2 regions of the Buttiauxella sp. BIGb0552 genome follow, and region 2 is predicted to be linked to the other one. Evidence: riboswitches for the same ligand, from Rfam matches in the RefSeq annotation. Region 2 holds a riboswitch; the other holds the start of a gene.
What was found. A riboswitch is a leader RNA that binds a small molecule or an ion and turns the genes downstream of it on or off. The one in region 2 is predicted to bind cobalamin.
Positions count from the first base shown of each region.

Region 1: linked by a shared signal. The riboswitch ahead of btuB (TonB-dependent vitamin B12 receptor BtuB) and the one ahead of EDF88_RS14810 (cobyrinate a,c-diamide synthase) in region 2 are both predicted to bind cobalamin.

Region 1 covers NZ_SODY01000010.1:71-4,939, forward strand. Annotated here, with positions in the region: gene murI (glutamate racemase) at 49-915, opposite strand; gene btuB (TonB-dependent vitamin B12 receptor BtuB) at 860-2,728, opposite strand; cobalamin riboswitch at 2,796-2,987, opposite strand; gene trmA (tRNA (uridine(54)-C5)-methyltransferase TrmA) at 3,097-4,197, shown strand; gene EDF88_RS23015 (YijD family membrane protein) at 4,243-4,599, opposite strand; gene fabR (HTH-type transcriptional repressor FabR) at 4,614-4,869, opposite strand, start outside.
Region 2 covers NZ_SODY01000004.1:587,106-591,974, forward strand. Annotated here, with positions in the region: gene EDF88_RS14795 (FUSC family protein) at 1-679, shown strand, start outside; gene EDF88_RS14800 (DUF496 family protein) at 886-1,206, shown strand; gene EDF88_RS14805 (GHMP kinase) at 1,340-2,200, opposite strand; cobalamin riboswitch at 2,370-2,537, shown strand; gene EDF88_RS14810 (cobyrinate a,c-diamide synthase) at 2,691-4,073, shown strand; gene cbiB (adenosylcobinamide-phosphate synthase CbiB) at 4,070-4,869, shown strand, end outside.

The sequences.
Region 1 (4,869 bases), on a different contig from region 2:
GGAAGCTGACAACCCCTATTTTCAATTTTTATTTCAACCGTCGATTTTTTATTCGAAATCGCTACAAACAGCCAGTTTTTCAAGCCTTAGGAAGCCATAACGCTGCAAAACGGGTGCTAATTGTGCAATCTCAGGCGTAAGCCCCATACAGAACGCAATGTTCTCATCAGAAGATAATGCTTTCGGAGATTCATGCTCTAAAAGCCATACGGTACGGCGAGCAATCGCAGCACCTGAATCAATCAGCCTGGTGCCTTCCGGCAGGACTTGCAGTAACTCTTCTTCTAATAGAGGGAAATGAGTGCAGCCTAATACAACTGTATCAGGTGGCTCTTTCATTCTTAGCCATGGACGAAGGATCTTACGCAGTTCTTCAAGGTCGACAGCGTACCCGTGTAATTTGGCCTCTGCTAACTCCACCAGCTCTGCCGAACCGAGCATTTCGATTTTGCATTCTGACGCAAAGCGCGCAACCAGCTCGTGAGTATAAGGACGGCGAACCGTACCGCGCGTTGCAAGCAAACCGACAACACCGTTAGTCGTCAGACGCGCAGCAGGTTTAATAGCAGGGACAACGCCGACGACGGGGAAAGCGAATTTTTCACGTAGCGCAGGAAGCGAAACGGTACTCGCCGTATTACAGGCGATAATGGCGAGCGCGAGTGGGTAACGTTCCTGAACCGCAGTAACAATTTCAACTACGCGCTCAACAATGAACTCTTCGCTTTTCTCACCGTAGGGAAATGCCACGTTATCGAAGGCATATATATAGTGCAGGTCAGGCAAAAGCTGCCGGACTTCGTCATACACAGAAAGCCCACCGACACCGGAATCGAAAACCAGTACGGTGGGACGTGTATTAGAAGGTATAGCTGCCAGTGAGGTAGTATTCCCGTCCTGGGGTTTGATAGCCATAAACCGTCTCGTAATCTTTATCGAACAGGTTGGCAATTCTACCACGAACGGTTAGCTGTGAGGTGACAGGATATGATGCGGAAACATCAACAGTGCTGTAACTCGGCAAAACCTGCTGAGTCGGGCTGTACGAAGAAGTATTGTTGTCGTAGCGTTTGCCGTAGTACTGCCACGCAACATCCATATCGACATTAAACATACTCCAGTCGAGCTGATACTTCGCCTGACGTTTGGCGCGACGAGCCAACACCTCATCAGTCTGGTCATCACGCGGGTCCATATACTGAAGCGTCACTTTATGGGTAAAGATGCCGGTATCAACGCTGCCCGTCCATTCCAGCCCTTTGATGGTCGCGGACTTGATGTTGTCGTAATTCCCTTCGAAAGATCCCGGGGCAGAATAGTAGGTAATGAGGTTTTCTATCTGGTAATGATAAGCCGACAAGCGCCAATCTACTGGCCCTGTCAATCCTTCAAGTCCGGCTTCCCATTGTTTAGACTCTTCTGGCTTCAGGTTTGGATTTGAGTCGATACCAAAACGTGTCGAACCAAACTGCTGCCCAAGCGATGGCGCGAGGAACCCGGTACCATAAGAGACCGTCGCACGATAACCTTCAACAAATTCCCAGCCAGCGGCCGTCTGCCATGTGCCGTGCCAGCCAAATTGTTCGTCATTATCTTCACGACCAGAGGCTTCCAGCGTCACATCACCAAACTGCTGCTGACCGCTGAGGTAAGCACCCGTGTTATCGCGCTTATAGGTATCAGACATCGCAGTGTCTGAAGACGTCAAGCGCTGCTGCTGCCAATCAACGCCTGCACTGACTGAGCCATTTCCTACAACAAAGTTATTACCCCACTGAATGTTACGCTGGGTCATATTGTCGAGAGTGGTACCGTCGTTATAGCGGCCATTCACGCTGCTATAGTTGTAGTCTTTTACTTTTTGATAGCTAGCCAACAACTGGGAAGAGTAAAGGCCAGAATGGAAGCGCATGCCCGCATCGAATGTCTGGTTGTAAAGTTGCTCTTCATCGCCACCACCGGCATACCCATACGACCCCTGGTCGTAATCAGTATTGTTGGTATAACCGTAACCACGGAAGAAACCATCAAACTCGTCACTGAACTTATGCTCAAGCCCACCCCAGAAAGATTTGCTGCGATAGCCATCACGATCGCTATCGCCGCTATAAGGTGAGTCCGGCAAGACGTTGAAGCCTTTGGTCGTTTCATACGAACCAGCCACCGTCGCCACGGTGTCGCCAAAGCGATGACGCAAAGTACCGTCGTATTGCTGATAGCCGTTCGAGCCTACACCCGCATTGATTTGCGATTTATCTTCATCGGTTTGCGTGATGATATTCACCACACCGCCAATTGCGCCCGATCCATAAACAGCTGAGCGAGGGCCGCGAATGTATTCGACGCGTTGCACCAATGAAAGGGGGATTTGATTGATATCAGCAGTGTTAGAGATTCCTGGACGAGCGATAGGAATACCATCTACCAGCACTAACACATGGCTTGCATTGGTTCCGCGAATAAACATAGAAGAACCTTGCCCAATACCGCCGTACTGCGCGATATCCACGCCAGGCAAACGACGCATCACATCGTTAAGCGATTTTGCCTGCCATTGGTCAATATCTTCCCGGGTAACAACATCAGTCGGAGCCAACACCGTATTAACCGGTTGCTGAAAACGATTTGCCGTCACCACCAGGTTTTCTTCAGAATTGCTGTCTTGCGCCCAGCCAGAAAAAGCCGTTACGGACAACGCCGTAAGCAGCGAAAGTTTTTTTAACTTCATTTATATAAGCATCCGCTTTTAAATCAAGGATGCCGCAGACATAACCGATAGCACGCGATAGTTATGACAAATTGCGACGTATACCGGCAGGTCTTCGGGCTTGGATGTGTTTTATTTACGGATGATGACTTCCCACTTTATTAAGCAGTGTCTGCACATGGCGTTCATCCCACTATTCCTTACCGCTGCGCGTCAGCCCCAGAATTGCACTGGGTTCCCTTTTAACTCATGTAAAAAGGCCGGAAACGCTATGCTACGATTTTGTTAATAAGCTTGTCTATAAGCATCAAAATGCAACAGCGCTGGACATCACGAGCCTAATCCCTACAATCGCCGCGTAGTTTGACTTTATTAACAGGTAGCCGCTTATGACTCCAGAACATCTCCCGATAGAACTTTACGACGCGCAACTGGCCGAAAAAGTCGCCCGATTGCAAAGCATGATGGCCCCTTTTGCAGCTCCCGCGCCGGAGGTGTTCCGTTCGCCAGTCAGCCATTACCGGATGCGCGCTGAATTCCGCATCTGGCACGATGAAGACGACCTGTACCACATCATGTTTGACCAGGAAACTAAGCAACGTATTCGGGTCAATAGTTTCCCGGCAGCAAGTGAACTTATCAACGCACTAATGCCAGCAATGCTCGATGGTGTGCGCGATATTCCCGCCCTGCGTTTTAAGCTTTTCCAGATTGATTATCTGACTACCATGAGCAATCAGGCTGTGGTTTCGTTGCTTTATCATCGCAAGTTGGGTGAAGAGTGGCAGCAACACGCTGAAGCATTGCGCGATAATCTGCGTGCTCAGGGTTTCAACGTTCATTTAATTGGACGCGCGACCAAAACCAAGATCGAACTGGATCAGGATTTTATTGATGAGCGTTTAACCGTTGCCGGTAAAGAGATGATTTATCGCCAGGTTGAGAACAGCTTCACTCAGCCAAACGCGGCAATGAATGTTCATATGCTGGAATGGGCACTGGATGCAACTCAGGGTTCCAGGGGCGACCTGCTGGAATTGTACTGTGGTAACGGTAACTTCTCGCTGGCGCTAGCACGTAACTTTAACCGTGTACTGGCGACTGAAATCGCCAAGCCGTCTGTCGCTTCCGCGCAATACAACATTGCAGCGAATGAAATCGACAACGTGCAGATTATCCGCATGTCAGCAGAAGAGTTTACTCAGGCGATGAATGGCGTGCGTGAATTCAGGCGTCTGGAAGGGATCGACTTGAAAAGCTATCAGTGCGAAACCATTTTCGTCGATCCACCTCGCAGCGGTCTGGATGCAGACACGGTGAAGATGGTGCAGGCATACCCACGTATTCTCTATATTTCCTGCAACCCGCAGACCCTATGCGAGAATCTGGAAGTATTAAGCGAAACCCATAATGTTTCGCGCCTGGCGCTCTTCGACCAGTTCCCGTATACGCATCATATGGAATGCGGCGTGTGGCTGACACGCAAATAGCAAAACGGACGCCTCGGCGTCCGTTATTATTTCTGGCTAAGAATACTATTCAGTTACCTGCGCTTTACGGGCGCGAACTTTGAAACCAATCCAGAACAGCAATGCAACTGAAAGCACCGCAGGCAAGAAGTTAGAACCAATCACCGGATACTCAGCCCGCACAACTGCGCTATATAACAAGACACCTAGCACAAAGCACGCCGCAGCAATACTTGGCAGGCCAACTGGCATCGTGCGGTTCAGGTAGCGTTGATGCAAACAGTACACCGTCAGCACCAGCGTGATCATCGGGAAAATGGAAAACGGCACAACCGAGCTAAATAGCGCGGCAAACGTGCCGTTAATTGCCAGGCCTGCAATAAACGCCAGCCCGAGCGTACCTCTCTCTTGTAACTGTTTCATTGCTCTTCCTTTACTCACTCTTCAGATATTTGAGCTAATGCCACTTTTTCTTGCTCCCGGCGATACCAGTAGTACGCACCTTTTGAAATCATGCGCAACTGGAGTACCAGGCGCTCTTCAAGCTGACGACGCTGATCGGCATCAACGTCCAGCGCTTCGGCACCAGCACTAAAGACAATCGTAACCATCGCTTCTGCCTGCGCTTCAGTAAAACTACGCGGCATGCGATTTTCGAGTTCAAGATAGTCAGCAAGTTCCGCAATAAAGTGC
Region 2 (4,869 bases):
CGCAGTCGTAGTGGGTGCACCGGCTGGTGATATGGAAATTGCGTTGTGGCGCAGTGGTGATGTTATCTTCGGATCATTACTCGCAATGCTATTTACCAGTATTTATCCGCAGCGTGCGTTTATCCACTGGCGCATTCAAATGGCGAATTTCGTCACCGCCTTTGGTCGGGTTTATAACGCAGGTTTTTCTCCGAACTTGCTGGAGCGCCCGCGTTTAGAAAAACATCTGCATCAGGTGTTGACCGATGTAGTGAAAATGCGCGCACTGATTGGGCCGAGCAGCAAAGAAACTCACATCCAGAAATCTATTTTCGAGGCGATACAAACTGTCAGCCGTAATATGGTGTGCACGCTTGAGCTGCAAATCAATGCTTACTGGGCTTCCCGAGAGAGCCATTTCCTGATGATCAATGCTCATACTCTGCGTGATACTCAGCAGATGACGCAACGCACACTCGCTGCGATTGCCCATGCATTGCATGACGGTAACCCATCACCGATTTCTGCTAATAATGAAAAGCTGACCGAGATCGTCAGCGAATTGCGCCAGCTCATGCAGGAAGGGGGAAATGGGAAACTTCAGGAAACCCCAATTCACGGTTATGTCTGGTTGAGTCTGGAGCTTGCTCGTCAACTGGAATTACTCTCGCAGTTGATCTGCCGCGCGTTACGTAAATAATTGCGGGGTGCGGAGCGAATTGCTGGTTTCGATTCAGCACCAATTGAGGTTAAGATAGCGAAAGAGACTAATCGCCTGTACTGTTTGGCTATAGAGCCCGGAACAGACGGGGATAAAAGAATTGTCAGCGGCCGCCGCTACCATTAAGGTAATCTTATGGCGGTTGTCTTAACGAATCCGAGTATGAAATTAGCAGGGGTATAAAAATGGAACCAACTAAACCTTCTTTCCAGGACGTGCTTGAGTTTGTGCGTCTGTTCCGTCGTAAAAACAAACTGCAGCGTGAGATTCAGGACGTTCAGAAAAAGATCCGTGATAACTCAAAACGTGTTCTGCTGCTTGATAACCTGAGTGACTACATTAAGCCAGGTATGAGCATTGAAGCTATTCAGGGCATCATTGCCAGCATGAAAACCGACTACGAAGACCGTGTTGATGATTACATCATCAAGAATGCTGAACTGTCTAAAGAGCGTCGTGAAATTTCCAAAAAACTGAAAGTGATGGGTGAAATCAAACCCGAGTAAATTTACCCGCCATACTTCGAGCTGCCTCTGCGTTGGCTGCGTTCACTTGCCGCCTTGATGCAGCTTGAATTATTTAGGGAAATTAGTGTTAATTGTGAAAACCGCCGATTCGGCGGTTTTTTTTCGCAACAACTTAGCGCACGCCGCCTGCAATCGTCTTCACCAGATGTTGCTGCGGATAAGGCACATCAATAGCGAACTGATTAATCTGCCAGAGTAATTTCCCAACATCATGCTTACTGGTATCAAGCATCAACCCCACAGCACTCCCGCTGTGCGCCACGTTCACACCGAATAAATCAAACTCTTCAACTAGCGCTAACAGCTGCGAAAACATCGGTTTTGGCAGTAACGCCTGGCTGGCGATCGCACTTTGCGTGGCGGCTTCTCCCAACAAGCGAGGCTCTTGCATCTTGCAACTTTGTTGCAAGCGAAGCCACGCGTCATCAAGTACTGCGGCATGGCTAATTAACGCAGATTCGCGCTGATGACGACGGTAGTCCTCAGTCAGAATCGTGGTATCACTTTCAAGCAACAGGATATCCATAGCTGGCGCGGCCTGGCAGCTAAACTGAGTTTGCGCATTCAGATGGGAGAAAAGCGTCGGCAAAACAAAAATCGTGCTGTCGGTCGGTTCAATGTTTACACATAAAGCCGCAAGGGTGGATACGCTGAGCGTTTCACCCAAATACCGGGCGGTCGCCACTGCCGTTGCGGCAATATCTGCGGTGCTGCTCGCAAGGCCTTTACCTACGGGGATCGTGGACTCCAGAGCGGTGCTCAGGCTCTCTGATAATGCAGCGGGGTGACCAAAATACGCCACCACCTGTTCCAGTATCTGGCGCATACGCGGGCGCTCAGTTGGTTTTTTTGCACCATCACGCACTTCAACGGTGCTAAACCAGTCTATCGGGCAGGACACCAGTTTTTCGCTGCCGCTAATCCATCCCTGAATAAATTCCCCACAAGATGCCGGGCAGCTCGCTTCAGCCATCTTTTGGGCAACGCTCATTTATGCTGGGATTCATTATTTCATTACCTCAGGGCTTAAAAAATCAGTAAAAATTGTTATAGCGCAACACTCAATATCTATTAGCTTTTACACTGTGCCAGCTTTTACATATTCACGTGCATGATAATTTGAGAATCATGCACGATACAACTGACTCGTTTATGCCATGTGTGACACATGGCTGGGAAGGGGGTGAAACTCCCCCGCAGCCCCCGCTGCTGTGATGCCGACGAACCCGCGTAACCACTGATCTTTGATTGGGAAGGGCGGATGAGGATGAAGCTAAGCCAGAAGACCGACTCGTCAGAATACTTTTGATACTTCAACTTGCAGAGCCTTGCCTGCACTGCGAATTATCTGGACTCACAACAACTCCTTCGGTGGGAAGCCAGTTGTCATCAGATGCGTGCAGCCGCAAGGTGCGCGCACGTGCTGACATCCGCATTTTGCCGAAGTAAGTAAAAAGGCAATTATGGCAGGGGCAGCGAAACACGCATTCGTCATTGCAGGAACCAGCAGCGGCTGTGGCAAAACCACTGTCACGCTCGGGCTGCTCCGTGCCCTCATGCTGCGCGGTCTGCGCGTTCAACCTTTCAAAATCGGCCCCGATTACCTCGACAGCGGCTGGCACAGTGCTGTGTCCGGCATTGCCTCACGCAATCTCGATGCATTCATGCTGCCCACTCCAACCCTTAACGGTCTGTTTGCAAAACAAATGCAGCACGCTGATGTCGCCGTTATCGAAGGCGTGATGGGGCTGTACGACGGTTACGGAACGGACCCCAACTATTGCAGCAGCGCGGCTATGGCAAAACAGCTCGGTTGCCCGGTGATTTTGCTGGTAGATGGCAAAGCTGTGTCCACGTCCATTGCTGCCACAGTCCTGGGTTTCCAGCGCTTTGACCCAACGCTTAACATTGCCGGAGTCATACTTAATCGCGTTAATAGCGATAGCCATTATCAGTTGCTTGCCGATGCGATTACCCGATATTGCGGGCTACCGGTGTTGGGGCGAGTACCCGTTATGGCCGATGTCGCTTTACCCTCGCGCCACCTTGGTCTTGTTCCGGCACAAGAACACTCCCCGCAAGATGAACGCTGGCAGCGCCTGGCGCAGCAGCTTGAAGAAACTGTGGATATTGACCGCCTGCTGGCGTTATCTCACCTAAATTCTCTGCCACACGGCGAAGCCCCCGCGATTGCTGACGAAGCATTAGCGCATGGGCTAACCGTTGCCGTTGCCGAAGACGAAGCCTTCAACTTTTACTACCCGGATAACCTCGACATGCTCGAGCAGGCCGGGGTGAAAATCCAGCGTTTCAGCCCGTTGCATGACTCCCGACTCCCCGACTGCCAGATGATCTGGCTCGGCGGCGGTTACCCCGAAGTCCATGGCGCAAAACTTGCTGCCAATTCCGCCATGCGTGAGTCCTTGCGTGAAGCGCATCAACGCCGCATTCCGCTGTATGCCGAATGTGGCGGGTTGATGTATCTGGGTGAATCTTTGACTGACGGCAATGATGAAACCCATGCCATGTGTGGCGTGCTGCCAGGCCACAGCCAGATGGGCAAACGGCTAACACGTTTCGGTTACTGCGAAGCCACGGCATTACACGACACGTTACTTGCCAAAAAAGGCGAAACCCTGCGCGGGCACGAATTCCATTATTCAGATTTCAGCGGCTCATTACCCGCAGCTCTCGATTGTTGCAAATGGCGCGATGGTGTTGCTATTTCGCGCTGGCAGGGCGGTTTTCAGCATCATGCGACCTTTGCAAGTTACCTGCATGTTCATTTCGCTCAACGTCCATCATTACTCAATCGCTGGTTAGCACTTGCGAGGAACCACCTATGACACTCCTTGCGTGGGCTGTTGCGTGGTTACTGGATTATTGGCTCGGTGACCCGCATCACTGGCCCCATCCGGTGCGTTGGATTGGCAATCTCATCAGCTTTATGCAGCGCCAGATACGCCGGTGCTGCAAAAGCGACCGTGCACTGAAAATCGGCGGCGGTGTGTTATGGCTGGTTGTGGTGGGCACGACCTGGGGCGTGAGTTGGGGAGTATTGCACCTCGCAAACCAGGTATCTGTGTGGCTCGGCTGGTTGGTTGAGGTGTGGATGATTTACACCGTGCTTGCAGCCCGTTGCTTGAGTGACGCGGCTCTCGAAGTTTATCGCGCACTCAAAGATGGCACGATAGAACAGAGTCGCGAGAAATTATCGTGGATTGTTGGACGTGATACTTCGCAACTCGAGCGCCCGCAAATCACCCGTGCGGTGGTCGAAACGGTGGCAGAGAATAGTGTCGATGGTGTGATTGCACCACTGTTCTTCCTGATGATTGGCGGTGCACCACTTGCCCTGGCCTACAAAGCTATCAATACCCTCGATTCGATGGTCGGTTATAAAACCGAAAAATATCGCGCTATTGGTTATGTCAGCGCCCGGCTTGATGACCTCGCTAATTTCATTCCCGCAAGATTGAGCTGGTTGCTGCTTACCCTCGCAGCCTTTTTCTTGCGAGCTAATCCTCGCCAGGCGCTGCTAATCGGCTGGCGCGACCGCTATAAACACAGCAGCCCGAACTGCGCCTGGCCTGAGGCCACGGTTGCCGGTGCGCTGGGTATCCGCCTCGGCGGGCCGAACAC